DNA from 4 places in the Kerstersia gyiorum genome. Region 3 is predicted to be linked to each of the others. Evidence: predicted binding sites of a transcription regulator. Region 3 holds the regulator's gene; each other region holds the start of a gene.

Region 1 (7,336 bases), 1.1 Mb from region 3:
CAACCAGACGGATGCCCAGGCGGTTGGAGTTGTAGTGCACCTGCCAATCCGTGCCGAAGAACATGTCCAGCGCTTCGGGCTTGAGAAAATCCGGCGCACCATGCGGGCCATACAGCACGCCAATATCCCAATGACTGCGATACACCGGTACCAATTGGGCCTCCAGACGCTGTGGCGGCCCCACAGGCGCCGGTGTCGAGCAGGCCGGCAATTCAGGCTGGGACACGGCCAGCATATCGCCGCTGCGCAACACCCGGCCCGCGTGTCCGCCAAACTGTCCCAGCGCAAAAGTGGAACGGCTGCCAAGATAAAGCGGCACATCCAGGCCATTGCGTACTGCCACATAGGTCCGGCAGCCCGACAGCACCTTGCCCAGCCGCAGCACCTGCCCCGCTTTGACTTCAAAGGCATGCCACATGGGGCAGGCATCGCCATCCAGCGTCGCTGGGGTATTCGCGCCCGTCAGCGCTATGACCCCATCACAATGAAAGCGCAGTACCGGGCCGTTGAGCGTGCATTCCAGACCTGCGGCCTCGTCAGCATTGCCCACCAGGCGGTTGGCGATGCGGAAAGCGAAGTCATCCATCGGGCCGGAAGGCGGCACGCCGATATCCCAATAGCCTTCGCGGCCCGGCCAATCCTGCACGCTGGTGGCCGTGCCCGCTTCCAGCACCTCAATCACGTGCGGCCGAAAGTCGAAACTGCCCAGAAACTGGGTCGTGGCACGCCCGGCCTGGAATACCTCGGAGGCAATGATCTGGCGCAGGTAGTCCAGATTACTGGCAATGCCATGCAAACGCGTCTGCGCCAGCGCCTGCTGCATGCGTGCCAGCGCTGCGCCGCGATCCTTGCCATGCACGATGATCTTGGCCAGCATCGGGTCGTAGAATGGGGCCACTTCTGTACCGGTTTCGACCCAGCCATCCACGCGGGCATCCTGCGGAAATGCGACATCGGTGATCGTGCCCGGCGAGGGCAGGAAATTCTTCTGCGGGTCTTCCGCATACAGGCGCACCTCTATCGCCGCGCCTTGCGGTACGCGACGCAGGGCTTCCCAGTCCAGGGCATCGCCAGCTGCCACACGCAGCATACACTCCACCAGATCCAGGCCAGTCACCGCTTCGGTCACAGGGTGCTCTACTTGCAGACGGGTATTGACCTCCAGGAAATAAAACTCGTCGCGGGCGCTGTCATAGACGAATTCCACCGTGCCCGCGCTGCGATACTGCACTGACTCCCCCAGCAGCGTGGCCGCCTTGAGCAGCGCTTCCCGCGTCGCCGCAGGCAGGTTGGGTGCCGGCGTCTCTTCGATCACCTTCTGGTTGCGGCGCTGCACGGAACAATCGCGCTCGCCCAGCGCGGCCACCTGCCCCAATCCATCACCGAATATCTGCACTTCCACATGGCGGGCGTTATCGACAAAACGCTCCAGGAACACGCCCCCGTCACGGAAAAACGTCTCGCCCAGGCGCTGCACACTCTCATAGGCGCGCGCCAGATCTTCGGCATCGTTGCAGCGTGTCAGGCCAATCCCGCCGCCTCCCGCCGTGGTCTTGAGCATCACGGGATAACCTATGCGCTCGGCCGCTTGCACGGCCTCTTCCAGGCTTTGCAGCAAACCCGTGCCCGGCGTCATGGGTACCCCTGCAGCCGCTGCCAGTTCCCGCGCCCGATGCTTCAGGCCGAATGCTTCTATCTGCTGCGCCGTCGGGCCAATGAACACAATGCCTGCGGCTTCGCACAGGCCGCTGAACTCGGTACTCTCGGACAGAAAGCCATAACCGGGAAACACTGCTTGCGCGCCGGTGCGGCGGCAAGCCTCCAGCACTTTGGCGATATCCAGGTAGCTCTCTGCTGGTTTATCGCCCCCCAGGGCAATGGCTTCGTCAGCCAATTGAACATGCGCGGCATTGCGATCGGCATCGGAATAAATGGCGACGCTGAGTACACCCAGTTTCTTGAGCGTTCGGATGGCACGGACAGCGATTTCGCCGCGATTGGCGATCAGGACTTTGGTAAACATGAAAAACTCCCCCGGGTTCAGCGGCTTTGCAAGTAGGCGCGCCAGCCGCCAAAAGCAGTAATGTCGGTCGCACCGTCCAGCGCGGCAGGCTCGCAAATGAAGCCTTTGACCACCCGGCCATCGGCCAGCATGACGTTGCCTATGCCCAAAGGCTGCGGCACCTCGGCCACGAACTCGCCAAAGGCATGCGGCGTCAACGCCCACAGTTCCAGCACAATGGCGTCGCCCTGGCCTGGCGCATATTTGAGGCCAGGCTTGGGAGGAACCGTGCCAGGCAGCGCATACAGCCGGTAGTCGCCTGCTGCGGTCTGCGTCTCTTCCAGGAAACGCGCCTGACGGCTGGTCAGCTGGTGATTCAAGGGCATGCCGCGCAGGTGCGCGCCCACGACAGCCAGAATGATTTCGCCTTCGTCCTCCAGCCAGGCAGCTGGGCTGTCCGGTCGCGGTACAGGCTGCGCCACCACGCCAGGCGCACCCGGCAGGACACCAGCCTGGGCTTGCCAGCGCCTGCCGAAATCTGCCAAGGCCCAGTCATGCCAGGCGGGTGCAATCAAGGTAATGCCCGCGGGCAGACCGTCCTGACGCAGGCCAGCAGGCAAAGCCAGCGCGCTCAGGTCGGCCAGATTGGTGAAATTGGTATAGATACCCAATTCCGAGTTGCGGCGTACCGGCTCCTGGCACAACTGCTCAATGGTGTAGATCGAAGGCGTGCTGGGAACCACCAATGCGTCGAAGCCGGCCAGGCTGTCCTGGATACGCCGTGCCAGGTCCGCCCGGCGGTACTCGGCGCGAAAGGCATCGGCCGCCGAATAATTCCCCGCCTGCCCCACGATGCCTGCGACCACCGGGTCCAATGCAGACGGCTCTTGAGCCAACAAAGCCGCAACGGTCACGAAGCGCTCCGCGACCCATGGCCCCTGGTACAACAGCCCGGCCAATTCCGAAAAGGGGGAAAAATCAATTTCTTCCAGCACTGCCCCCATTTGCTGCAGCTGCTGCCGTGCTTCGGCAAAGTTCGACCGAGCCTGTTCATCGCCAAAGAATTCGAGATGATCTGGCACCGCCAGGCGCGGCACAGCCGGAAACCGCACTGGCGCGGTGACAGGACGCTGGCGCGCGTAGCCATCGGCAGCGTCATAGCCGGCCATGCTGCGCATCACCAGCGCCGCGTCTTCTACCGTCAAGGCAAAAGTACTGATGCAGTCCAGGGTACGGCAGGCAGGCACCAGGCCGGTGTTGCCCACCCAGCCCTTGGTCGGCTTGAAGCCAACAATGTTGTTGAATGCGGCCGGCACACGTCCGGAACCCGCCGTATCGGTTCCCAGCGCGAACGGCACCAGGCCGCGTGCCACCACACTCGCAGAACCGGAACTCGAACCGCCGCTGATGTAGGCAGGATCGAAACTGTTGGGCACGACGCCAAAGGGGGAACGCGTCCCCACCAGGCCGGTGGCAAATTGATCCAGGTTTGTCTTGCCCACCAGAATCGCGCCCGCCGCCTTCAGGCGAGCCACGGCAAAGGCATCCTGCCGGGCTAGATAGGCGAATGCCGGGCAAGCGGCAGTCGTCATCCAGCCTGCCGCATCAATGTTGTCCTTGACGGCAAACGGTACGCCATACAAAGGCAGGCGGCTGCGGTCACCGCCAGCCGCCTGCAGCAATGCTGCCAGCGTCTGTAACTGCTGTGCCAACTGCTCTGCCGAAGCCTTCGCAATCCAGGCGGCATCGCCCGCCGTCAGGGCGGCCAGCAACTGCGTCAATAATTCGCTGGCATCCGCATTCTGTTCGATATAGGCATGCCGCCACTGCGCCAGGGTCCAGCCACGGGAAGGAAATGAGGATGTGCAGGAAATCATGCTGTGGAATCCTTATTGGTATACAAGCAAGCATCACCCAGCAATATCCGTGCCATCACACTCGTACGCAGCTATCCGATATCCCCATAAGACACTGATAAATATGAAAATCCGATACTGAAAAAGAGGTCGCACACGCAGTTTCCCTGGCGGTTCGCCACGAGACAGGCACCTCTCTGCCCTCCCCCTTTAGGCATCCCACAATGGTGCGTCGCGCACCTTTTTCTATCAAAAAACTGTCGGGATGGTGCCTGCGTTCCTGCCGCAAAGGGCAGCAGAATCTCTTCGAATTACCCAGAAAGCCGCCCCACGGTGTTCCCCTGAAAGTGCCTTGCCGCAGGCACGCCTGCGCTGACCGACGCCTGAGCCTCCATGGCGATCCGAAATCTGGCACGGATCTTGCTGAATGGACTGCAGGTGGCGTCCTGCCATCGCCCCGCAGCAATCCAACCTCTTTCAGGGAAGGCTTTCTCATGCAACGCAGAACGATCCTCAAGCAATTGACCGTAGCGACCCTCCTGGCGGCCTCCGGGCTGTCCTTGAACGCCTATGCCGAAGACACCATCAAGGTCGGCATCCTGCATTCGCTCACAGGCACGATGGCTATTTCCGAGACCGCGCTCAAGGATGTAGCGCTGATGACCATTGACGAAATCAACGCCAATGGCGGCGTCCTTGGCAAAAAACTGCAAGCCGTGGTGGTCGATCCTGCCTCCAGCGAACCGCTCTTCGCGGAAAAGGCACGCGAACTGCTGGGGCAGGAAAAAGTGGCCGTGGTATTCGGCAACTGGACCTCCGCCTCGCGCAAGGCCGTGCTGCCGGTGTTCAAGGAGCTCAACGGCCTGCTGTTCTACCCGGTGCAATATGAAGGCGAGGAGCTGGAACGCAATGTGTTCTACACCGGCGCGGCCCCAAATCAGCAGGCCATTCCCGCTGTCGAATACCTGTTGAGCGAAGACGGCGGCGGCGCCAAGCGTTTCGTGCTGCTGGGCACGGACTACGTCTACCCCCGCACCACCAACAAGATCCTGCGCGCCTTCCTGAACAGCAAGGGCATCACCGACGAGAACATCATGGAGGTGTACACGCCCTTCGGGCATTCGGACTACCAGACCATCATCGCCGACATCAAACGCTTCGCGGCGGGCGGCCCCACAGCCGTGGTCTCTACCATCAACGGCGACTCCAACGTCCCCTTCTACAAGGAACTGGGCAATGCCGGCCTGAAGGCCACCGACGTGCCGGTTGTCGCCTTCTCCGTGGGCGAAGAGGAACTGCGCGGCGTGGACACCAAGCCGCTGGTCGGTCACCTCGCAGCTTGGAACTACTTTCAATCGCTGGACAATCCCACCAACGAAGCCTTCATCTCAAAATGGAAAGCCTATGCCAAGGCCAGGAACCTGCCCAAGGCCGACTCTGTCGTGACCAACGACCCGATGGAAGCTACCTACATCGGCATCAATTTGTGGAAACAGGCGGTCGAGCAAGCAGGCAGCACGGATGTGGACAAGGTCATCGAAGCAATCGGTGGCCAGAGCTTCGCGGCGCCTGACGGCTTCACCATCAAAATGGATGAAACCAATCATCACCTGCACAAGCCAGTATTCATCGGTGAAATCCGCGACGATGGTCAGTTCGACGTAGTGTGGAAAACCGACGGCCCGATCCGTGCCCAGCCCTGGAGTCCCTACTTGCCCGGCAACGACAAGAAGCCGGACACGGCGCCGGCCAAGTAAGCCGCACCGTTGCAGGAACGGCGAGGCCACCAGCCCCCAGGGGCCGCAGACCTCGCCCCCTCCCCAGACAGCGCGTCATTGCCTGGCCTGGCTCCCCCAGGATCAATGGGCCTCAAACTTACTGGCCATGAACCTGGGCCGAACCCCGCTTCTCTCGCAGCAAACGGGCAGCGAGGCCGGACGGCTTCTGCTTTTTGGCCGAAGAGTCTTACCGCCGACATGGCAACAAGACAGACCGACTACACACCAGGGCATCCATTATGTTTCCTACCCTGTTCCACGCATCAAGCCGGCCTGCCTGGCTGGCAGCCGTGCTGGCCTTGCTGGCCTGCCTGCTGCTAGTCTCCGCGCCAGCCCAGGCTGCCGTCTCTACCGAAAGCCTGGCCCAACTGGCTTCGGGCGACAACAACGAACGCCTGGAAGCCATAGACCGCCTGGGCAAATCCGGCGATGCACAAAGCCTGGCGATATTGCAGGCACTGGCCGACGGCCGCCTGCGCGGCACGCCAAATGGCGGCGTTTGGATCATAGACAGTGGCGCCGACAACACTGGCATTGCAGCCAACCACCCGGCCATCAATGCCCTGACCGGCGCGCATGAGCCGCTGCCCGTCGATGCCAGCCGCATTACCATCAACAACAGGCTGCGCCGCGCCCTCTCCGGCGCGCTCGCCACCGGGCAGCTGTACGCGCCCGACGCGGCCACCCGGCTGGCTGCCGCCCAACAACTGCGCAACACCACCGATGCCAGCCTGCTGCCCATGCTGCAGCAGGCGCTGGCAAGCGAAGGCCATGACAAGGTCAAGCAGGCGCTGGCTGTCGCGCAAGCCAATCTGGAACTGCAAAGCCCTGACGCCGCGACCCGGCTACATGCCGTGCAATTGTTGACTGCCGCCAACGACGCATCGTTCCGCAACGTGCTCGCCGGCATGCTGGTGCAACACAACGGCAACTGGGCCGAACCCGACGCCGAGGTGCGCCGCGCTGCGCAGCAAGCCGTCGCCGCCATCGACCGCCACCTGCAAACTGTGCAATGGCTGGGCAACCTGTTCTACGGCATCAGCCTGGGCAGCGTCCTGTTGCTGGCAGCGCTGGGCCTGGCCATCATCTTCGGGCTGATGGGCGTGATCAACATGGCGCATGGAGAACTGCTGATGATAGGCGCCTACGCCACTTACCTGGTGCAATCCGGTTTCCGCCAATTCGCTCCGCAATGGCTGGAATGGTATGTGGTGGCAGCCCTGCCCGTGGCTTTCGTCATCACGGCCTGCGTCGGCATGGTGCTCGAACGCACCGTCATCCGCTGGCTCTACGGCCGTCCGCTGGAAACGCTGCTGGCGACCTGGGGCATCAGCCTGGTGCTGATGCAGGCCGTGCGCAGCCTGTTCGGCGCGCAGAACGTTGAAGTGGCCAACCCAGGCTGGCTCAGCGGCGGCCAGGAAATCATGAATGGTCTGGTACTGAGCTACAACCGCCTGGCCGTCATCGTGTTCTCGCTGCTGGTGGTGGCTTTCGTCTGGCTGCTGCTGAACCACACCCGCCTGGGCCTGTTCGTGCGCGCCATTACGCAGAACCGGCGCATGGCCGGCTGTGTAGGCGTCGCCACCGGCCGCGTCGATATGCTGACCTTCGGCCTGGGCGCAGGCATCGCCGGCCTGGCCGGCGTCGCGCTTTCACAGTTGGGCAACGTCGGCCCCGACCTCGGCAAATCCTACATCATC
Region 2 (7,336 bases), 1.8 Mb from region 3:
AGGGATGACAAACTTTATGGCGAAATCGGGACGACTTATTACGTGCCTTCAGCCGACCGCGCCTCTTATTCCGCCCGCCGTGACAACCGTGAAAATGAAGTCAATGCAGTAGACCTGCACCTGAAAGGCAGCTTCGAACTGGCCGGAAGGCAGCAAGATTTCGTTGTCGGCGCAAACTACTATGCCGTGCACCGCAAGCTGCATTGGGGCTATGCGTCGGAAGATACGAGCCTGCTTGATAGTGGCGTGCTGCAGGTCGGCTCAGGGCCGCAGCATCAAAGTTTATGCTCGGATGAAGCATTTGCCGACCTCAACAATCAACGTGAAACCTATCTACCCTATGCCGAGTTGATTTGGGGGTCTATGGAGGCATTCAATGCGCATTTTGATGAGCAAATTCAAACACGCACTGAGGCATGTGAATACAAATCCGGCATCTCGATTGACGAATGGAACACCAGCGGCGGCGACAAAGCACCGACCATTGATGCCAATGGCAACACCCTTTTCGACAGACGCATCACCACCCACACCAAGACCCGCCAAACCGGGGTCTACTTTGCCAGTCATCTGCGGCCTTTCTCGCGCACGCACCTGATCCTGGGGGGGCGGTGGGCCAAAGACCGCAACGATGATCCTTATTTCAGTTGCAGCGCGGATGCGGGCACATACCAAGCCTACTGCGATGGGAATTATGACGGCCGCGCCGCCACACAACACAAACTGTCACCCAAGTTCCTGCCCTACGCCGGACTGATCTATGAAATTACGCCGCAGATCAACGCCTACGCCAGCTACACCACCACCTATGTTCGTGACATCAACTCGAACAATACCACCAATCTGGCAACCGGAGACTGGCTGCCGCCCGTCCGCTCCATCACCTACGAAGGCGGCCTGAAAGGCGCCTTCTTCGACGATCGCCTGAACGTCGCCGCGTCGTACTTCAAAATGCGGCAAAAGGATTTTCCCTACCAGACCTATGACGTCAATACATCAGGCACGACAGACAATGGCTGGCGCGTCTATGGCTGGGAATTCAACGTGGCCGGCGCTGTGACGCCCCAGTGGAATATCGCGGCTGGCTTCGTCAAGCAAAAGCAAGTCGTCCCCATGAACCCGGGTGAAGTGCTGTTGGGCGCACGTGACGACTTCACGGCTTCGTATCGAGCGCCGGAAAAATCCTTCAAGCTGTTCACCACCTACCGCTTCGACCGATTGATGCTGGGCCTGGGCTGGCGCTGGCAGAGCAGCACGCAATCTGCCTGGATTCCCACGAACAAAACCCAGGTTGAACAGCAGATGATGAAGCAGGATGGGTACCACATTGTCGATCTGATGGCGCGCTATCGCCTCAACAAGAATTTCAGCATGCAGCTGAATGTCAACAACGTGTTCGACAAGGTCTACTACCAGCACGAACGCTCGTATATCTCGGGTGCACCGCGCAACTTCTTGCTGACGGCAAACTACCGGTATTGAAGCAACCCGCGACAGGACGGGCGCATGCGCTGCGGCAACATTGCCCGCAGCGCAGCGCCATTAGGCGGCGCCGCATGATTTGATTCCGCCGTGACGCGCTGACAAGCCAAGCTGGCCATCAGGCGCCGTCGTCTTCTTCCCAATCCTTGAGCTTGCGCGTCAGCGTATTGCGCCCGATGCCTAGCCGCGCAGCAGCTTCTATGCGGCGGCCACGGCACGCATCCAGCGCGGCCTGCAGGAGAATTTCTTCAAACTGACGCGTCAGCACCGTCATGATGTCGAACTCCCCGCGAGCCAGCCTGCGCTTGACATCCTGGCGCAGATTGTCATGCCATTCGTTCTGGATCAGTTCATCGGTCGCCGGCACGTGCCCTTCGACCACGCTCACCGGAACGGCCATGCTACCACCGCCGGCGTAGGCCTGCCCTGGCATCCCCGCCGACGCCGGGGATGTCTGCTGCTGAACCCGCGCCGCAGCGATTTCGGGCGGCAGATCGCTCAGCCCGACCGTCTGGCCAGGTGCCATGACGGTAATCCAATGACAAAAATTCTCCAGCTGGCGCACATTGCCCGGGAAATCGAAGCGACAAAACGCCTGCATGGCCTCTGGCGTCAGAGCTTTGGACGCCACTCCCAGCGTGCGGGCGCTCTGCGCCAGGAAATGCTCGGTCAGCGCCGGAATGTCTTCCCGCCGCTCGCGCAGGGGCGGCAGGCGCAGGCGAATGACATTGAGGCGATGGAACAAATCTTCACGGAAGCGCCCCTGGGCAACCTGCTGCTCCAGCGGCTGGTGCGTGGCGGCGATGATGCGCACATCCACCATCACAGGCTGGGAACCGCCCACACGGTAGAAGCTGCCTTCGGCCAGGACCCGCAGCAGACGCGTCTGCAACTCCAGCGGCATGTCGCCAATTTCATCCAGGAACAAAGTGCCGCCGTCTGCTTCCTCGAAACGGCCGCGCCGCAACTGGCTGGCACCCGTGAACGCGCCACGCTCGTGCCCGAACAATTCCGCTTCCAGCAAGTCGCGCGGGATGGCGGCGGCATTCAGTGCAATGAAGGGCGCGGAAGCCCGCGAACCGTGGCTGTGTAAAGCGCGCGCGATCAACTCCTTGCCTGTGCCGGATTCACCAGTGATCAGCACGGTGGCACGAGATTGCGCCAGGCGGCCGATGGCGCGAAAGACTTCCTGCATCGCCGTGGACGAGGAACGCATCATCATGACGCGCTGGTCCACCGGCATGGTGGCGGCCTCGCCATGGGCAGGCGGCGTGCGCCTGGCATCCTGGGTGGCACGCTGGATCAAGGCCACGGCATCGTTGACGTCGAACGGCTTGGCCAGATAATCGAAAGCCCCATGCTGAAAGGCCGATACCGTGCTTTCCAGATCCGCGTAGGCCGTCATGACGATCACCGGCAAGGCCGGATAGTGTGCCTTGATCTCGCCCAGCAATTCCAGCCCGCCGCCGCCAGGCATACGAATGTCCGACACCAGCGCGTCGGGCTGTTCCTGCTCCAGTGCCTGCAGCACTTTTTCCGGACCAGGAAAGCTGCGCGTGGCAACGCCGGCGCGCGCCAGCGCCTTTTCCAGTACCCAGCGGATGGCCTGGTCATCATCAACTATCCAAACCGATTTCATCAAGCGAGCTCCATGGGTAGTACCAGGCTGAATTCAGTGTTGCCAGGTTCCGAACGGAACTCGATCACACCGTCATGCTGCTGGAGAAAATCCTGCGCCAGACTCAGGCCCAGGCCGGTGCCGCTGGCGCGTCCAGTCACCAACGGGTGGAAAACGCGATCCTGGATACCTTCCGGTACCCCAGGACCGTTGTCGATGACGGATACCGCCAGGGCCATGCGCTCCTGCCTGCCGCCGATAATGACGCGCCGCATGACCCGGGTGCGCAGGGTAATGCGCGCATTGGGCGTCCGGGTGGGCTGCGTCAGCGCCTGGGCTGCGTTACGCATGACGTTGAGCAAGGCCTGGATCAGGCGCTCGGCATCGGCCATGATTTCCGGCACGGATGCGTCGTAATCCCGCTGCAGCACGACGTCATCGCGAAACTCCGCGCGGATCAGCGCGCAGACACGTTCACAGACCTCGTGAATATTGGTCGGCGCCCGGCGCACCGCCGCAATGCGCTGCGAAGCCGCCAGGCGGTCGACCAGCGCCTGCAGGCGATCTGCCTCGGAAATAATGACTTGCGTGTATTCCTTGAGCGCAGGATCGGGCAGTTCCGATTCCAGCAATTGCGCTGCTCCGCGCAATCCGCCCAGGGGATTCTTGATTTCATGCGCCAGGTTGCGCAGCAGCTCGCGCTGCCCTTGCAGGCTGGCATAGATCTGGCTGTTGCGGTCGGCCAGCTGCGCCTGCGTCACCTCGCGCACTTCAATAAGCGTGGGCCAGGCTTGCGCCGTCAGCGTCAAGACCGTCACTGCAACTGCGGGAGTCTCCGACAGCCCGCGCCGCGCCTGCAGGTGCAGGCGCAAGTCGGCAAAACCATCCGCCTGCGATGCAGCCACGGCAGCACGGATATCCGCCGCTTCCACGAAAAGGCGTTCAACGGAAACCCCTGCCAGGCGCCGGCGGGCGCGGCCGAATACGTCTTCGGCCGCGCTGTTGGCGTGCGCCACCCGCCCCTGCTCGTCAACCAGCAGCACCGAGCAGGCCAACAGATCCAATGCGTCGAGATTCATGATGGACGGCTCCCGGGGCGGTGGCGCAGCGGCGTGGCAAGCACGCCGCTGGCCGGTTTTAAAGGCTGTAGTACATATCGAATTCGACCGGGTGCGCCACCATGCGCAGACGATTGACCTCGTTTTGCTTCAGGCCCAGGTACGCGTCGATCATTGCGTTGCTGAACACGCCGCCACGGGTCAGGAACTCGCGATCGTTATCCAGCGATTCCAGCGCTTGCTCCAGCGACGAACACACCGTCGGGATCTTTGCATCTTCTTCCGGCGGCAGATCGTACAGGTTCTTGTCGGCGGGATCGCCAGGATGAATCTTGTTCTGCACGCCATCCAGGCCAGCCATCATCAGTGCCGAAAACGCCAGGTACGGGTTGGCCAGAGGGTCCGGGAAGCGCGCTTCGATGCGGCGGCCCTTGGGGTTGGCCACGTACGGAATGCGGATCGAGGCCGAACGGTTGCGGGCCGAATATGCCAGTTTGACCGGTGCTTCGAAGTGCGGAACCAGGCGCTTGTACGAGTTCGTGCCGGGATTGGTGAAGGCGTTGAGCGCACGGGCATGCTTGATAATGCCGCCGATGTAGTACAGCGCGAACTCCGACAGGCCAGCGTAGGCATTGCCCGAGAACAGGTTCTGGCCATCTTTCCAGATGGACTGGTGCACGTGCATGCCGGAACCGTTGTCGCCAACGATGGGCTTGGGCATGAAGGTTGCCGTCTTGCCGTAGTTGTGCGCCACGTTGTGAATGACGTACTTCATGATCTGCGTCCAGTCGGCGCGCTGCACCAGCGTGCTGAACTTAGTGCCGATTTCCAGCTGGCCAGGGCCTGCCACTTCATGGTGGTGCACTTCGACAGGCACGCCCAGCTCTTCCATCAACAAGCACATTTCAGCGCGCATGTCGTTGAAGGAATCGACCGGGGCAACCGGGAAATAGCCGCCCTTCACGCGCGGGCGATGGCCGGAATTGCTGCTGGCGTCGTTGGCACGCGACCAGGCGCCTTCGTCGGAAGCGATCTTGTAGAACGCGCCCGAAGGGCCGTCATCCCAGGACACGCCGTCAAACACGAAGAATTCGGGTTCCGGGCCAAAATAGGCGGTGTCGCCCAGGCCGCTGGACTTCAGGTAGGCCTCGGCGCGGCGAGCCAGCGAACGCGGGTCGCGGTCATAGCCCTTCATGTCGGCCGGGTCGATCACGTCGCAGGTCAGGATCAGTGTCGACTGTTCCGTGAACGGATCGAGGTGGGCAGTGGAGGCATCCGGGATCAGCACCATGTCGGAGGCTTCGATACCTTTCCAGCCGGCGATGGACGAGCCGTCGAAAGCCTGGCCGGTTTCAAAGGTTTCTTCTTCTACACGATGCGCCGGCACCGAAACGTGTTGTTCCTTGCCCAGCGTATCGGTGAAGCGGAAGTCCACGAACTTGACGTCGTTTTCCGCAATAGTCTTGAGCACATCTTGAGGCGTAGCCATGTTATCTCCAGTAAGGTGAGTACCGCGCGCCGCCACGCTGCGCGTTCGTTCCCTATCAAGCAATTAGCGTGCCAGCTTTTCCCCGGCTGGCAGGACACGAAAGTAAGATATTAATGCACCATATTGGTGCCATCCTGGCACCAATATGGATCACTGCACCGGATTGGATCACTCCGGCAAAAACATTTCCAGTAAATCGTTCAAAAACTGCCATCCCAGGGGGGTAGCGCGCAATACTGCTGGATCTGCATCCAGCAAACCTTTGTTCATGGCGCGCCGCAATTGCGCATGAATGGCCGCCAGGGGCAAACCGGTGCGCGCACTGAAGCTCGCACTGGGCACCCCGGCGCGCAGGCGCAGTGCATTGAGCATGAATTCGAAAGGCAGGTCCGCAGGCGTCAGGACATCGCTGCTGGCGATATGAGAGCCGTCACCCGCCAGGGCACGCTGCATCCACTGTTCAGGACTGCGGGTGCGTGCTTCCCGCAGGATGCGGTCATGGAAGGATATCTTGGCATGAGCGCCGGGCCCTATGCCCAGGTAGTCGCCGAATTCCCAATAGTTGGTATTGTGCTGGCAACGCTGCCCGGCCCGCGCATAGGCGGAAACCTCATATTGTTCGTAGCCGGCCTCTGCCGCACGCTGCTGCAGCATTTCCTGGATCGCCGCAGCGGCATCGTCGTCGGGCAAAGGCGGCGGATACTTCGCGAAAACAGTATTCGGTTCCAGTGTCAGGTGATACAGGGACAAATGGCCCGTGCCGAAAGACAGCGCCGTATCGATGTCGCGGCGCGCACCGGCTTCGTCCTGGCCAGGCAAGGCAAACATCAGGTCCAGATTGACGCGCGGCACGGCATCCAGCGCCAGCGCAATCGCGTCGCGTGCCTGCCTGCCATCGTGGATGCGCCCGAGGGCGCGCAAACAGGCGTCATCGAAACTTTGCACACCGAGAGACAGGCGGTTCACCCCGCTGCGTGCATAGGCCTGGAAGCGCCCGGCCTCCACCGTGCCCGGATTCGCTTCCATTGTGATTTCAGCATCCGGCAGCAATTTCAGGTAGGCACGCACCATGCCCAGCATTTCATCGACGGCGCCGGCCGACAACAGGCTGGGAGTGCCGCCGCCGATGAATACGGAAATGACCTGGCGTCCCCAGACCTGAGGCAGGGTCTGTTCCAGGTCGCTGCGCAGCGCGGCCAGGAACTCGGCCTCGGGCAGCGTGGCGGGAGCATTGTGCGAATTGAAATCGCAGTACGGGCATTTGCGCACGCACCACGGCACGTGAATATAGAGCGCCAGCGGCGGCAAGGCCTGCAGGACGGTCGCCTGCGCCTGCCGCAGCTCGCGCCGCGACAGGCCTGCAGGCATGATGGGAATGACAGTAGCCATGGAGAGCCGGAGTCCCTTGCCGCTCAGGCCTGCGCCAGGCGTGCCGCCAGCGCCTGCCAGGCCAGCGCCCGGTGACTGATGCGGTTTTTCAGCTCGGGGGCCATTTCCGCTGCCGTCAGGTTTTCCTGCGGCAAAAAGAAATGCGGGTCGTAGCCGAAGCCGTGCTCGCCACGCGGACTATCCACGACCTCGCCGTGCCACACGCCATCGGCCACCAGCGGATGCGGATCATCCGCATGCCTGACCAGGACCAGGACAGCCACGTAAAACGCCCGGCGGTCTTCTTTACCAGCCAATGCC
Region 3 (7,336 bases):
ACTTCACCGGCCTGCCCTTCTTCGCGCCGGAACTGTTCCAGCAAGTAGAAGTCAAGGACCCGCTGCGCGTGAAGCAGTTGCGCACCGGACTGGTACAGCTGGGCGAAGAAGGCGCCATTCAGGTGTTTCGCCCGATTGCAGCGGGCGGCGCCATGCTGTTGGGTGCCGTCGGCCAGTTGCAGTTCGAAGTGGTCATGCACCGCCTCAAGACAGAGTACGGCGCAGAGGCGCGCATGATGCCCTCGCGCTACACCATGGCACGCTGGATTACCTCTGAAAACCCGCGTGCGCTGCAGAAATTCATGGATGCCAACGCTGCCCATATCGCCTATGATGTGGTCGATGCCCCGGCATTCCTGGCCACTTCCGGCGCGGCCCTGCGGGTCGTCCAGGATCTTTATCCCGACGTCCAGTTCCACGCCATGCGTGAACATGGCGGCCACGTCTTCAGTAAAACGCCCTGACGGCGCACGTATGGAAATCAACAAAAACGAGCAACGTTCATGTCCTGGCGATCCATCCTGATCATTATCGTCCTAGCGCTTGCCGCCGCTGGCTTTTCCGGCATGCAGCTGGGTGACTGGCTGGTGTCGCGCGCCCCCACGACGGCGCCGCCGCCACATGCCACAGGCGCCGATGCCGAAAATGTCCTGGACGCAGACGGACGCCCCTATGTCGCACAACCGCCACAGCCCCGGCTGGACGGCACGCTAGGGGTTCCCGATACGTTGGCAGCAGAATGGGATGTGCCCATGGTGTCGCTGTTCGATACCGTCAACGATCCCAATGTCATGATCTCTCGCGAGAAAGCAACACCGGAAAGCCTGCGTCTGCTGACCCACGGCGCATCTCCGCTGCCCTCGGACACGCGCCAGGAGACTGACACGCCGCCGCCTGCGGATATCCGCGACATCCAGGCCGCGCTTGCAGGCGACCCCGGCTATCCGCCCGTGGCCTCGCCCAACCCGGCGCATCCCACGTCCGGCGCCGGCAACTGGCAGGCGGCACTGCGCCGTGAACTGCAGGTCTGCGCCGACACGATGGGCTTCTTCGAGCGCCCCAGCTGCGCCTGGGCAGCCCGCCGCAAGTACTGCGAACCCAACAACGCCTGGGGCACGATCCGCGAATGCCCGGAGCGACGCTGACCGCCCCAGCAGGCATCGGCCTTTGTCTCGACAAACAAAACGCCGCTGCTGTTCTCTGGAACAGCAGCGGCGTTTTCACGTGCGCGGCAGGCCATCGCCGGCCCGCCCGACACTCAGTCGTCTTCGTGCATCTGGTGTTGCAGATAATTCTGCAGGCCCACCTGCTCGACCAGCCCGATCTGGGTTTCCAGCCAGTCGATATGCTCTTCGGTGTCGTCCAGGATCCTGCGGAACAGATCACGCGTCACATAATCCTGCACCGATTCACAGTAGGCAATCGCTTCAACCAGGGTCGCGTGGGCATCGCGTTCCAGATTCAGGTCACAGGACAGGATCTCCGGCACATCTTCGCCGATGCGCAGCTTGTGGAGGTCCTGCAGGTTGGGCAGGCCGTCCAGCATGAAGATCCGTTCCATCAGTTTGTCGGCGTGCTTCATTTCGCTGATGGATTCATCGTACTCATACTTGCCCAGGCGGTTCAGCCCCCAGTGGCGCAGCATGCGCGCATGCAGGAAATACTGGTTAATGGCCGTCAGCTCATTGGTCAGTTGCGCATTCAAAAACTTGATAACCTGTCTGTCACCCTTCATCGTCGGCTCCGGCTGTATGGGTTTGATAAGGCAGCGGCATGGGGAAACAACACACCCAGGCAAGGCCCTGGCCGCCGCTGAAACCCAGTCAGGCTAGCATCCACGCGGGCAAAAGCCCATGCCGACTATGCATGTGGTAAACCGCCGTGCAACCCATGACAGGAAAGCTCTGGCGAATGAGAATGCGTCTGCAACTGCAAAATGCCGCATGGCCGGATCAGGCCTGATGCGGGCTGGCAGACGCAAAATTCATGAAAACCGTTTGATTTTCATGAAAAAAACCGAAGATCAGGAGTAAATTGCCGCAACAGAGGTGTTGGACCAAATGAGAATGGCCGGTGTCTGCTGTTGTTTAAATCATACAGAAACACCACAGGCCATGGCGTGCCTGGCGGCACGCCAACCCGGATACTGAGCGAATCAGGCGGCTTGCTGAGCGGCGCTGGCCGGGAGGATCTCCGACGCCGCGCCGGCCGGCAAGGCGACAGTCGCCACGGTGTGGCAAGCGCCGCCAGGCAAGTAGGAACAGGCGCTCTCGGCACAGCGGCCACAGCAACTGGCCACGCCGAGCTCATACTGGAGATCATCGAGCGTCGCGGCGCCGGAATCGACGCATGCGCGAACCTGGCGCTCAGTGACAGCGTTACAAATACAAATGTACATGAGACTAATTATCTTGAAAGTCCATGTCATATGCAAGCGTCTTCCTGCCTCCCCGGCCCCGGGGTTTTCCCGGCCAGGCTCCGCTCCTCAGGCCTTGCGCCGGTAGGGTCCCGGGCCATGCGGCAGGCAACGCCAGAATACCGCCGCTGCCGCCAGCCCGAACGTTCCAACAACAAAGGTTCCCACCGCCAGCGAAATGGCTCCCGTGAGGGCCGACAACAGCAGGGGACCAGCACTGGACCCCACGTCCGACACCAGCCGCCATAGGCCGAGGAAGTGGTGCCGGCCCTGTGCCGGAGCGGCATCGGCCGCCAGCGTCATCACGATGCCGGAACTGATGCCGTTGCCGAAGCCCAGCATCAAGGCCGTCTCCATGAACGATATAACGCCCGAGGCAAACGGCATCAGCATCAGGCTGGCGCCCATCAGCAACACCGACGGCACCGCCACCCAGACCCGCCCATGGCGGTCCATAATTTTGCCGGCATGGTAGAACACGGCCATGTCCAACGCCGCCACCAGGCCATAGATCACCGAAATCGCAACCGAATCCAGCCCCAGCTGTTCCGCCCAGAGCGGCAGCACCACCTGCCGGGTGGCGCGCAGCACGCTGATCAACAGGACGCCTATGCCCAGGCTCAGGAATACACCGGCATGGGAGCGCGCAATCGACAGCAGCGACGCCTTGCCCCCGCCCACCGTCGCCAGGGCGGCCGGTACCTCCAGATCAGGTACCTTGTAGGCCAGCACCCCGGCCCCAAGCATCGCGATCATCGCCAACAGATAGGCACCCGGCAAATCCATCAACGCAATCAAACCGGCTCCCGCGAACGGCCCGACGAACGCGCCTATGCGCGCCGTGCCGCCCAGAACGGACAGCGCCCGCGCCCGCATGGCCAGCGGCACGGCCTGCACCAGGTAACTTTGCCGCGCCAGCTGGAACACTGATGCGGCCGCGCCGACCAACAGGGTCGCCACCGCCATCATCCACACCATATGGGCTGCCATCGCGATCAGCATGGCCACCGCGCTCAGCAGCGATGCGCCTATCATCGCGCGCCGTTCGCCATAGCGATTGACCAGCAGCGCCGCCGGGATATTGCTGACCAGCGAACCCAGGCCCACCAGCGCGGCCACCAGCCCGGCCACGGCATATGACGCTCCCAGGCCGCGCACGCTCAGGGCAATGACTGGCGTCATGGCGCCGATACCGACGCCGAACAGCACGGAAGGTCCGTAGGCTGCCAACGCAATCTTGCGCAAGCTGAAAGAAGAATCGTCCATAGTCCTGAAATCGCCCGCGGGCTTCAACAATCATCCATACGCATCAAGGCCATGGCCTTGCGCTGCGAAGCCGTAGGCACTCTCATGCCTTCCCGGTACTTGGCAACCGTGCGGCGCGCCAGCTCGACACCGCGCTCGGCCAGCTTGGCCATCAGCTGGCTATCGGACAGCGGCTTGCGCGGATCTTCCTGATCCAGCATTTCACGCATCATCGCCTGAATCGACGCCGCAGAAGCCGACTCGCCATCGGCTGCCGGCACGCCGGTACTGAAAAACCGCTTGAGCTCCAGCGTGCCGTGCGGCGTCGCCATGTACTTGCTGGAGGTCGCCCGCGATATCGTGGACTCGTGCATGCCCAAGGCCTCGGCGATCTCGCGCAGCACCATCGGCCGCAACGCCACCATGCCGGATTCGAAGAAAGCCTGCTGCCGCGCCACGATCTCGGTAGAGACGCGCAGCAGCGTATCGAAGCGCTGCGCTACCTGTCGGATCAGCCAGCGCGCCTGCTGCACATGGGACTGCAGGCCCTCGTAACTGCCGCGCGGCTCCTGCCCCAGAGCCTGCACATAGGCATCATTCACGCTCAGGCGCGGCACCAGGTCGCCATTCAGGCGAACACGCCAGCCATTGCCGCTACGGTAAGCGATCACGTCCGGAACCGCAAAATCCGCCACCGGCACCGTCCAGGCCCGGCCCGGGTAAGGGTCCAACCGCCGGATCAGGGCGTGCGCGGTACGCACCTCGGCCGGCGAACACTTCAATTCCTCGCACAGGAAAGCAAGCCGGCCCGCCGCCAGGGCGTCCAGATGCCTCTCGCACAGGCGCCGCGCCAGCGCCACAATGGCAGCGTCGCGGGCCTCGGGCCAGACCTTGGCATCCGGCTGCCGCAATTGCAGCAGCAGGCATTCGGACATCGTGCGGGCGGCAATACCGGCCGGCTCCATATTCTGCAGCAAGGCCAATGCCGCTTCCAGTTCGCCCTGTTCAACCTCGAGCGATTCCGGCAAATAGGCCAGGATTTCCTCGAAACTGGCCGCAAGATAGCCGTTATCGTCCAATTCGTCGATCAGCACGGTCATCAGCGCGAGGTCACGACGGCTGGCACGGGTACAGGAAATCTGCCCCAGCAGGTGCTCGCGCAGCGACGGCGTGGCGGCAGCCTCGGGGAAAAAATCGTCGTCGCCGTCCTGGCGCGGGCCGCCGCCTCCGGAAAACAGATCCTCGGCCGCCACCGACTCAGCGGCGGGTTCGGGGGATTCCAGCTCCAGAACCGGGTTTTCCGTCAGCGCCTGCGAGATTTCCTGTTGCAGGTCCAGCGACGACAGTTGCAAGAGACGCAAGGCCTGTTGCAACTGTGGCGTCAGCACCAACTGCTGACTTTGGCGAATTTCCAGCGCGGGTCGTATCATGGGAACCATATTTTGCACCATAAGACCCGACATGACTTCACCCAGCCGATATGATCTGCAAGTGTTGAATAATTATCTGCGCGCCCAGGCGCAGCCTGCGCTGCTGCGCGATGGAGGCCTGATCCTGCTCGCCGCCCTGGCATGGCTCTGGCTATGCTGGCAAGGCCTGTCATATGGCCTGGCCCAACGCTATGAATTCCTGGCCAAGTTCAGTACCAACGCACAGGACATGGCCTTGCGCAGCGGCCCCTATGTCTGGTGGGCGCTGGCCGTGCTGTTGAGCCTGGGGGTACTGTCCCTGCTGCGCGCGTGGGCGCGGGAAAGAATCAACCATCATTGGGAAAAAATCGTGCCGCCGGGCGAACTGGCGCCGCTATGCCGCGACCTTTCCGATGATGGCCGCGCCGTACTGGATTGGGTATGGCAGGACAGGGAGACGCCCCTGGCGCTGGGAGACCTGAAACGCACTGCCACCGAATTGGCCAGCGGGCGCGTGGAGAAATTCCATATTGCCAGCGAACAACGCGCCGCATTGGCGGCTGCGATGAAACCGGCGAATGCTCAAACGGCCACAACAGGCCAGCCCGCGGCATTATTCAAGCAACAACGCCAGGAACCGCGCCTGGAGACTGATTGAAATGAAACGCAGGCATTCCCCGGCAGATTAGCCGGAGAATGCCGCGTTCACGCTACGCTCGCCACGGACAACGGCTGGCGCGCACGAATGAGCGCGAATGCGCAGCGACGGGCGACCTCTGCTGCGAACGGTTCACGATGAATGGCCATTGCCGCCATCGCACCTTCAAAGCAAAGCGTCAATTCCTCAGACAATTCATCGGCCTCATCCGTCAGATTACCGGCCAATTCGGTAAACATTTGCAGGATCCAGCGCCGATACTCGCGCGCCACTGCCAACACCGGCGCACATCCTTCGTTTTCCGCCACCGCCAGCAGAAAGGCACAACCGCGATATTCGCTGCGTGCACCCATCTCCTGCAGAATACGATAAGGTAACAATGCCTTCTCTGCCGGATCCGGCTGGTCGTTTTCCAGCACCTGTTCGCGCAGATGTTGCGTAATCCTTTCGTATCTGTCCCTCAAATACGCAACCACCAGTGCTTCCTTGGTGGCGAAATGCCGGTACAGCGTCGCCTTGGCAATCCCCGCTTCGGCGATGATGCGATCTACGCCCACTGCCCTGATGCCTTCGGCATAAAACAAAGTGCCCGCGACCTCAATAATGTGTGCGCGCATATCCATATCAGATCCCCTACGACCAACGCAGAAAATGACAACGGTCATCTCTCCGGCCAGGCAAAAATTTCCTATGCGAACACGACCGGCAATCGTGCAGCCTTACCAGCACGACGTCCTATCCATCCGCAGGGCCAATGCTATCAAAATAAATATTCGCCTGGTTTTTACTCTAATGCATTAGGCATGCATCATGCCGCATTGCAAAAGAAATTCCAACCCCTACGAAAGGCGAAGACCCGGACTGATTCCCTGACCTATTTCCGCAAAATCACGAACATACACTGACAACTGCCGGACAATTGCGCACAATTCCTCACAATTAACCCACTCGTCCGACAATATACGGATTTACCCCAAAAAAGCAGAAATTATTTGAAGCTGAAAAATCAGTATTTTCGTCATAGCACCAATGTCAATCCCAAGACTCAGGTATTCACCAATGGCATGCATCGCCAAGGACTATCACAATTGGCAGCTTATCGCGCCCAATAGCGCCGGACATTCCAGCATCGGTGCTGTCTAATCACCGGGCAGATGCCTGCAGTTTCCTGTCCGGGACCATGGATCTCATTACAGTTTTTTTTAATACACGGCCTTTTATTTTCTAATATCTGAAATAACAGGCAATCCGGCAGTATCCCAGTCCGGGAATACAACTTTCCTTGCTCCACAGGACAATCATGTGACCGGACAAAAACACTTGGACACCATTTACCCTGCCGCACGGGTGCAGGCCATCGCACAAATGGCCTGCAATAGACGCCGTTCGTGCCGCCAACTGCAACGCCCTTAGCGCATTGCAGTTGCGCCAGCCCGACACCGGACATCAGGGCGGCCCACGGTATCACGGTTAACCAGGGTCTTTCTTGACTTTCCCGGCCAAACATGTTGGACTATGCACACTATGGCCTATACGTCGATCTCCTCTCTCGACTCCAACGCAAGCATTTCTGCTCTGCGCGCCGGCCTGCGCCTGTCCATTGGCGCC
Region 4 (7,336 bases), 1.9 Mb from region 3:
GGTACCGCTGATTGGCGGCCTGCCGCATGGCCATGTACCAGGTATCCTGACGCTGCCGATAGGCGCACGGGTCTGCCTGCAATGGCAGGCCGGGCGTGCCCGGTTGTCGCGCCGCTGAACCTTGCTGCACGAGGCCTGGCACTGGCGGCCTGCAGGCCGGGAAAGCGGCTTTCCGGCAGCGCCGCCAACCGTGGCCGGTGCCGTGTGAAGGCCGTGCCCGGCGTGGCCGGGATGCGTTTGCCGTCGGCGCTTGGTACACTCGCTGTTTCTCCAGGCATTTCCCCCTGGCGCCCGGCGGCGTCTGCCTGGCCTGTCCTGCAGGCCGCCAATCTGTTTCTTCTCTTCCCCTTATCGTGATCTCTACAGCCAATCTCACAATTCAGTTCGGCCCGAAACCCCTGTTCGAAAACGTTTCGGTCAAGTTCGGCGATGGCAATCGCTACGGCCTGATCGGTGCCAATGGTTCCGGCAAGTCCACCTTCATGAAAATCATCGGTGGTGATCTGGAGCCGAGTGCGGGCAATGTGACGCTGGACCCGGGCCTGCGGCTGGGCAAGCTGCGCCAGGACCAGTTCGCTTTCGAGGATGTCCGCGTGCTGGACGTGGTCATGATGGGCCATGCGGAAATGTGGCAGGCCATGAGCGAGCGCGACGCCATCTACGCCAATGCGGATGCGACGGAAGAAGATTACATGCGCGCGGCCGACCTGGAGGCGCAGTTCGCCGAGTATGACGGCTATACCGCCGAGGCGCGTGCCGGTGAGCTGCTGCTGGGCCTGGAAATTCCGGTGGAGCAGCACAACCTGCCCATGCGTGAAGTCGCCCCTGGCTGGAAGTTGCGCGTGCTACTGGCGCAGGCGTTGTTTTCCGCGCCGGACGTACTGCTGCTCGACGAGCCGACCAATAACCTGGATATCCACACCATTCACTGGCTGGAAGAAGTGCTCAACGGCTACCAGAGCACCATGATCATCATCAGTCACGATCGCCACTTCCTGAACCAGGTCTGCACGCACATGGCCGACCTGGATTATCGCGAGTTGCGCATCTACCCCGGCAACTACGACGATTACATGCTGGCCTCGGCCCAGGCGCGCGAACGCGTCATGGCGGCCAACAGCAAGGCCAAGGAACGCATTACCGAACTGCAGGACTTCGTGCGGCGTTTCGCCGCCAACAAGTCGAAGTCGCGTCAGGCCACCTCGCGCCTGAAGCAGATCGACCGCATCAAGGCGGATACGGTGGAGGTCAAGCCGTCGTCGCGCCAGAACCCGTATATCCGTTTCGAGCAGAACAAGGTCATGCATCGCCTGGCGCTGACGGTCGAGGGCATTTCCAAGGCCTACGACCATCCGGTCATCCAGCCGTTCTCGGCCATGGTCGATGCCGGGGAAAAGATCGCCATTATTGGTGCCAACGGCGTGGGTAAAACGACGCTGCTGCGCATGCTGGCGGGCGACCTCGCGTCGGACAGCGGCATGGTGAAGTGGTCCGAGAATGCCGATATCGGCTATATGGCGCAGGACGTGTCTGACCAGTTCGATACGGACCAGCAGCTGTTCGACTGGATGAGCCGCTTCCGCCAGCCCGGCGACGAAGATCAGGCCATCCGTTCTGTACTGGGCCGCCTGCTGTTTTCCAGCGACGATCTGCCCAAGAAGGCGCGCGTGCTGTCCGGTGGCGAGAAGAATCGCATGACCTTCGGCCGCCTGATGCTGGGTCGGCATAATGTGCTGCTGATGGACGAACCGACCAACCACCTGGATATGGAATCCATCGAGTCGTTGCAGCTGGCGCTGGAGAAGTTCGAAGGCACACTGATTTTCGTGTCCCATGACCGTGAGTTCGTCAGCGGCCTGGCAACGCGTATTTTCGAGATCCAGGATGGCGGCAAGGTGAACGATTACCGTGGCACCTATGAAGAGCTGCTGGCCTCCAAGGGCGTGGCTGGCTGATTCTGGACGCCGCAGTGAGCAGCACGCCTATCTGCACCCTGGAAGGGCCGGCCAGTTACGAGGAAGACGTCAAGAAGAGCCGTTTCCTCGCACTGGCCTGGCCGGTGAGTGAGGTCGAGCAGGCCCTGGCCCATTTCGCCGCTGCCAGCGATCCGGAAGCCACGCACAATTGCTGGGCCTATCGGATTGGTGCGCAGTATCGCTTCAATGATGACGGCGAGCCCGGCGGGACTGCCGGGCGTCCCATCCTGCAGGCGATAGAGGGGCAGGGGCTGGATCAGGTGGCAGTATTGGTGATCCGCTGGTTCGGCGGTATCAAGCTGGGAGCCGGCGGGCTGGTGCGGGCCTATTCCGGCGCTGCGGCGCAATGCCTGCGCCTGGCGCCCAAGCGCGTCATTATTCCCAGCCGGCTGGTGGAAACGGCAGTGGTGTTTGCCGATCTGGCGCGCTGCCAGGCTTTCGTGCTGGGCCAGGGTGCCGAGGTTATGGCTGAGCATTATGACGGGGAAGGCGTGTCCTGGGTGCTGAAGGTGCCGGAGAGCGCACTCGATAGCGTGCGGCGCGGCCTGGTGGATATGACCCGCGGCAAGGCCCCCTGGAAGGTCCAGGATGAGGCTGGCGACGCGGGTTGAGTCGTGTCTTTGTCCTTGTGTTGTGGCGCGGGCGCCGAGGCTCAAGCACGCGCCCCCTTGTTTCCCCGCTGTTAACTATGGGCTCTGGAAGCTGCGGATAGCGTTTCACGCCGGCGGACTGGCCTGGTTTGCGTTGTTGGTGCGTCAGATGCCTGCTTTTGGCACACCGGTGTCGCTTGCAGTGCACCGTCTGGAGGCAAGACGTCCGTTCCGGGGCGATGATGGCGCGCCGGATCTGCGGCGGCAAGGTTGGCATGAAAAATGCTTGAGAGGCAGTGAAGCCTGCCACGCGGCCCGTTTTCCGGGCTGGCGGACAGGGTGTCATGGCCCCGAGCCATTCCTCTTGCCTATGCCTGGATCCCATCATGAAGAATACCTTGCTAGTCGCCTCGCTTGCCACTGCTGCGCTGGGTCTTGCCCTGGGCGCGCCGCCCGCCCGGGCCGAAACCGATCTGGGTTCCGGATTTACCCTGTCAGGCAATGCCACGTTGACCAATGACTACCGTTTCCGGGGCTATTCCCAGACCAATTTCCGTCCTGCCGTGCAATTGGGGGTGGATTTGACGCATACCTCCGGCTTTTACCTGGGGAACTGGAATTCGAACGTGGCCGATAACGTCTTCAACGAGGCGAACCTGGAAATGGATTTCTATGGCGGCTGGAGTGGCGAGCTGGGTCACGGCCTGGGGCTGGATATCGGCGTGCTGCAGTATTGGTATCCGGGTTCTGACAAAACCCCGGTGGCAGGCAAGGGCGGCAATTTCAGCAATACGGATCTGTACCTGGGCCTGAGCTATGAGGCGTTCAGCCTGAAGTATTCGTACTCGCCCAGTGATTTCTTCAATACGCCGGATAGCAAAGGCACCTGGTACCTGGATGCGTCGGCCAGCTTTGACCTGGGCGACGGCTGGGGGCTGGATGCCCATCTTGGCTATCAGAAGCTGAAGAACCAGGTGGATATGAATGGCGATGGCATCGGCCATTATGTGGATTATCGGCTGGGCGTCAGCAAGGATCTGAATGGCTGGGTGCTGGGGCTGGCGGCGGTTGGCGCGAGTGACAGCAATTGGCTGCCTACCCGCAGCGGCAAGGAGTCCGGCCGTCTGGGCGCGGTATTCTCGGTCTCCCGCGCATTCTGAAGCGGGCAGGCAGAAAAAAAATGGGTACCGCCATGGCGGTACCCATTTTTACATCGGCAAAAGGGACGCTGGTGCAGGACGGCAGCGGCCGCTCTGTATGACCGGGTCAGCCAGGGAAGCAGGCGTAGCGGATGATGAACAGCGCCGCCACGACCCAGGTGGCAGGGTGCACCTCGCGGATGCGGCCGGTGCCGGTCTTCAGGATCACGTAGCTGATGAAGCCGAAGGCCAGGCCGTTGGCGATGGAATAGGTGAAGGGCATCATCAGGACGGTGAGCGCTGCTGGCGTGGCTTCGGTGATGTCGCCCCAGTTGATATCCGTCATTTCACGCATCATCAGGCCGGCTACGTACAGCAGCGCGGGCGCTGTCGCGTACGCCGGCACGGAGCCGGCCAGCGGCGCGATGAAAAGGGCTGCCAGGAACAGGATGGCGACAACCAGCGCGGTCAGGCCGGTGCGGCCGCCAGCCTGCACGCCGGATGCGCTTTCAACGAATGCGGTCGTGCTGCTGGTGCCCAGCGCCGAACCCGCGATGATGGCCGTGCTGTCCGCAAACAGTGCGCGGCCCAGGCGGTTGGGCTTGCCTTCCGGCAGCAGGTTGGCGCGTTTGGCGACGCCCACCAGGGTGCCGGTGGCATCGAAGACTTCTACCAGGACGAATACCAGGATCACGCTGATGAATCCGGTCTGCAGCACGCCGACGACATCCAGTTGCATGAAGGTGGGCAGGATGCTGGGCGGCATGGAGAATACACCGGCAAAGTCGTTGTAGCCCAGCACCATCGACAGCACGGTAATGACCAGAATGCCGATGAGGATGGCGCCGCGCACGCGCAGGGCGTCCAGGATGGCAATCAGGAAAAAGCCGCCCAGCGTCATCAGCGGGGCGTGATGGTGCATGTCGCCCAGCGCCACTTTGGTTGCCTCGTTGGCGACGATGATGCCAGAGGTGCTGAGCGCGATGATCGCCAGGAACAGTCCGATGCCGGCAGCAATGGCGCTGCGCAAGGATTTGGGTATGCCGTCGATCAGCCAGGCTCGTATGCCGGTGGCCGTCAGGATGATGAAAATCAGCCCGGAAATGAAGACTGCCCCCAGCGCCTGTTGCCAGCTGTAGCCCATGACGCCGACCACGGTGAAGGCAAAGAACGCGTTCAGGCCCATGCCGGGTGCCATGCCGACCGGCCAGTTGGCCACCAGCGCCATGATGACCGAACCCAGTGCGGCGGCCAGGCAGGTGGCGACGAAGACGGCGCTGCGGTCCATGCCGGTTTTGGACAGGATGTCCGGGTTGACGAAGATGATGTAAGACATCGTCAGGAAGGTGGTGATTCCGGCGATGATCTCGGTGCGCGCGTCTGTGCCGTGCTCACGTAGTTTGAAGAGTTGCTCCAGCATGGGGGTTCCCAGAGAGAAAGTCGATAAAGGGCGTCCGGTGGGCATCCGGGGTTCGCATTGGCTTTTTGCAGGCCCAGGCCTGCGGCGGGCGCGGGAATGGGCCTGGCGTGCAATGGCCACGGCGGAAGTCCGCGCAGAAATTACCACTTTTCGCGGGGAAATGCAGCGTTTTCCGCCAGCGCCACTGCGAGAAACTCCGGGTTTGGATGTAAACTTCGGCCGCATGATCATCCTGGGATTCGAAAGCTCCTGCGACGAGACCGGCGTAGCCGTCGTCTGTACGGAGCGTGGGCTGTTGGCCCATGCATTGCACACACAAATCGCCATGCATGCCGATTATGGCGGCGTGGTGCCTGAACTTGCCTCGCGCGACCATATTCGCCGCGCCTTGCCCCTGACGACTGAAGTCCTGGCTCAGGCGGGCCTGGTGCTGGGTGACGTCGATGCCATCGCTTATACCGCCGGCCCTGGTCTGGCAGGCGCGCTGCTGGTGGGCGCCAGCGTGGCGCAATCCATGGCCTGGACGCTGGGCGTGCCGGCCATTCCTATTCATCACCTGGAAGGCCACTTGCTGTCGCCCAGGCTGGCCACGCCCCAGCCGGCGTTTCCTTTTGTCGCGCTGCTGGTCAGCGGCGGGCATACCCAGCTCATGCGTGTCGATGGTGTCGGGCGCTATGAATTGCTGGGTGAAACCCTGGACGATGCCGCTGGCGAAGCTTTTGACAAAAGTGCCAAACTGCTGGGCCTGGGTTATCCCGGCGGGCCGGCGCTATCGGCGCTGGCGGAACAGGGCGATGCCGACCGTTTCGAACTGCCACGCCCTATGCTGCATAGCGGCGACCTGGATTTCAGCTTCAGCGGCCTGAAGACCGCCGTGCTGACAAAAGTGAAGGCGGCCAATGCCAATGGTGCCATGGACGAGCAGACCCGCGCGGATCTGGCCGCTGCCACGCAGCGTGCGATTGTCGAGGTCTTGATTGCCAAGGCAGCGAAAGCCCTGCGCCAGACCGGGCTCAAGCGCCTGGTGGTGGCGGGGGGCGTTGGCGCCAATCGTCTGCTGCGCCAGAGGCTGGAAACCGCACTCAGGCCGCTCAAGGGCGAGGCGTTTTTCCCGCCACTGGCTTTGTGTACCGATAACGGCGCAATGATTGCCTTTGCGGCGGCCCAGCGCGTCCAGGCGGGGCTGTGGTCGCCAGAGGACGATCCCGCTACCAGTCTGCAGCATGCTTTTACGGTGCGCCCGCGCTGGGATCTGGCTGAGGTTTCCCGCGCCTAGCCATGGCTGTGCCGGGCGCTGCCGATAGCGGGCGCCTGGTGCTCTGGCAGATTAACGTTTGCGTTGCTTGCGGGCGTCGGTGTTGGGGTGCATTTTCCCGGAAAGCGAGGCATTGCCGCCATGCTGCGACTTTTTCTGGCCGATGCGGCTTTCCTTGCCTGCCAAGAGGCGTTCGATGTTGGCGCGGTGGCGGGTGAAGAGCAGCAGGCTCATGACGACGATGGCGGTACCGACTGCCATGCTTGAGCGCCAGGCAATGCCGGAACCGAGGATATAGAACAGCGGCGCGGCGGCGGCGGCAATCAGTGCAGCCAGCGAGGAATACCGCCAGATCAGCGCCGAGGCCAGCCAGGTGAGGGCCACCAGCAGCGCCAGCCAGGGCGCTAGACCCAGCAGCACACCCAAGGCCGTCGCCACGCCTTTGCCGCCCTTGAACCCCAGGAACAGGGGGAAGAGGTGGCCGAGGAAGACAGCAATGGCGGTCAGGGCCAGCACGCTGGTGCCCATGTCATATTCCGGCCCCCAGGTACGCAGCGTCCATACCGGCAGCCAGCCTTTGGCGGCATCGCCCAGCAAGGTCAGCGCTGCAGCCGTCTTGTTGCCGGTACGCAGGACATTGGTGGCGCCCGGGTTGCCCGACCCATACTGGCGCGGGTCCTGCAAGCCCATGATCTTGCTGACGATCACGGCAAAAGGCAGGGAGCCTATGAGATAGGCCAGGGGCACGATGATCCAGGGCAGCACGGCGTATTCGTTCATGGGGGAAATCTGGGCAAAAGGCAGTCAAGCGAGGCCGCCTATTGTAAGGTATGAGTCTGGCGATGCACGTATGCAATTGGCCGCGCGAGGGGGACAGACAGCCGGCCCTGCCGGGGTTGGTCCTCAGATAGTGCGCAGAATCTGGCTGTTTGACAATGTCGCGGTGGGCGGAAACG

Evidence for each region. The regulator sigma-54, encoded in region 3, starts transcription at its own class of promoters, with help from an activator protein. The targets are predictions, from matches to a motif close to TGGCANGNAANCTGCTTT.
Region 1: urtA (urea ABC transporter substrate-binding protein) is a predicted target of sigma-54. The motif match lies at 4,268-4,285, and genes of this name have one in related genera.
Region 2: glnA (type I glutamate--ammonia ligase) is a predicted target of sigma-54. The motif match lies at 5,704-5,721, and genes of this name have one in related genera.
Region 4: ACEW7X_RS09145 (TorF family putative porin) is a predicted target of sigma-54. The motif match lies at 2,838-2,855, and genes of this name have one in related genera.

The regions. Positions count from the first base shown of each region.
Region 1 covers NZ_CP169556.1:2,852,916-2,860,251, forward strand. The annotation lists gene uca (urea carboxylase) at 1-2,023, opposite strand, end outside; gene atzF (allophanate hydrolase) at 2,041-3,879, opposite strand; gene urtA (urea ABC transporter substrate-binding protein) at 4,353-5,615, shown strand; gene urtB (urea ABC transporter permease subunit UrtB) at 5,876-7,336, shown strand, end outside.
Region 2 covers NZ_CP169556.1:1,903,386-1,910,721, reverse strand. The annotation lists gene ACEW7X_RS08445 (TonB-dependent siderophore receptor) at 1-1,482, shown strand, start outside; gene ntrC (nitrogen regulation protein NR(I)) at 1,601-3,121, opposite strand; gene glnL (nitrogen regulation protein NR(II)) at 3,121-4,179, opposite strand; gene glnA (type I glutamate--ammonia ligase) at 4,238-5,647, opposite strand; gene hemW (radical SAM family heme chaperone HemW) at 5,816-7,036, opposite strand; gene rdgB (RdgB/HAM1 family non-canonical purine NTP pyrophosphatase) at 7,060-7,336, opposite strand, start outside.
Region 3 covers NZ_CP169556.1:106,683-114,018, reverse strand. The annotation lists gene ACEW7X_RS00425 (peptide chain release factor 3) at 1-464, shown strand, start outside; gene ACEW7X_RS00420 (hypothetical protein) at 504-1,145, shown strand; gene bfr (bacterioferritin) at 1,259-1,735, opposite strand; gene ACEW7X_RS00410 ((2Fe-2S)-binding protein) at 2,156-2,398, opposite strand; gene ACEW7X_RS00405 (MFS transporter) at 2,486-3,682, opposite strand; gene rpoN (RNA polymerase factor sigma-54) at 3,706-5,091, opposite strand; gene ACEW7X_RS00395 (hypothetical protein) at 5,123-5,728, shown strand; gene ACEW7X_RS00390 (TetR/AcrR family transcriptional regulator) at 5,776-6,351, opposite strand.
Region 4 covers NZ_CP169556.1:2,060,289-2,067,624, reverse strand. The annotation lists gene ACEW7X_RS09160 (LD-carboxypeptidase) at 1-118, shown strand, start outside; gene ACEW7X_RS09155 (ABC-F family ATPase) at 354-1,955, shown strand; gene ACEW7X_RS09150 (IMPACT family protein) at 1,970-2,587, shown strand; gene ACEW7X_RS09145 (TorF family putative porin) at 2,953-3,726, shown strand; gene ACEW7X_RS09140 (NCS2 family permease) at 3,833-5,125, opposite strand; gene tsaD (tRNA (adenosine(37)-N6)-threonylcarbamoyltransferase complex transferase subunit TsaD) at 5,349-6,401, shown strand; gene plsY (glycerol-3-phosphate 1-O-acyltransferase PlsY) at 6,453-7,160, opposite strand.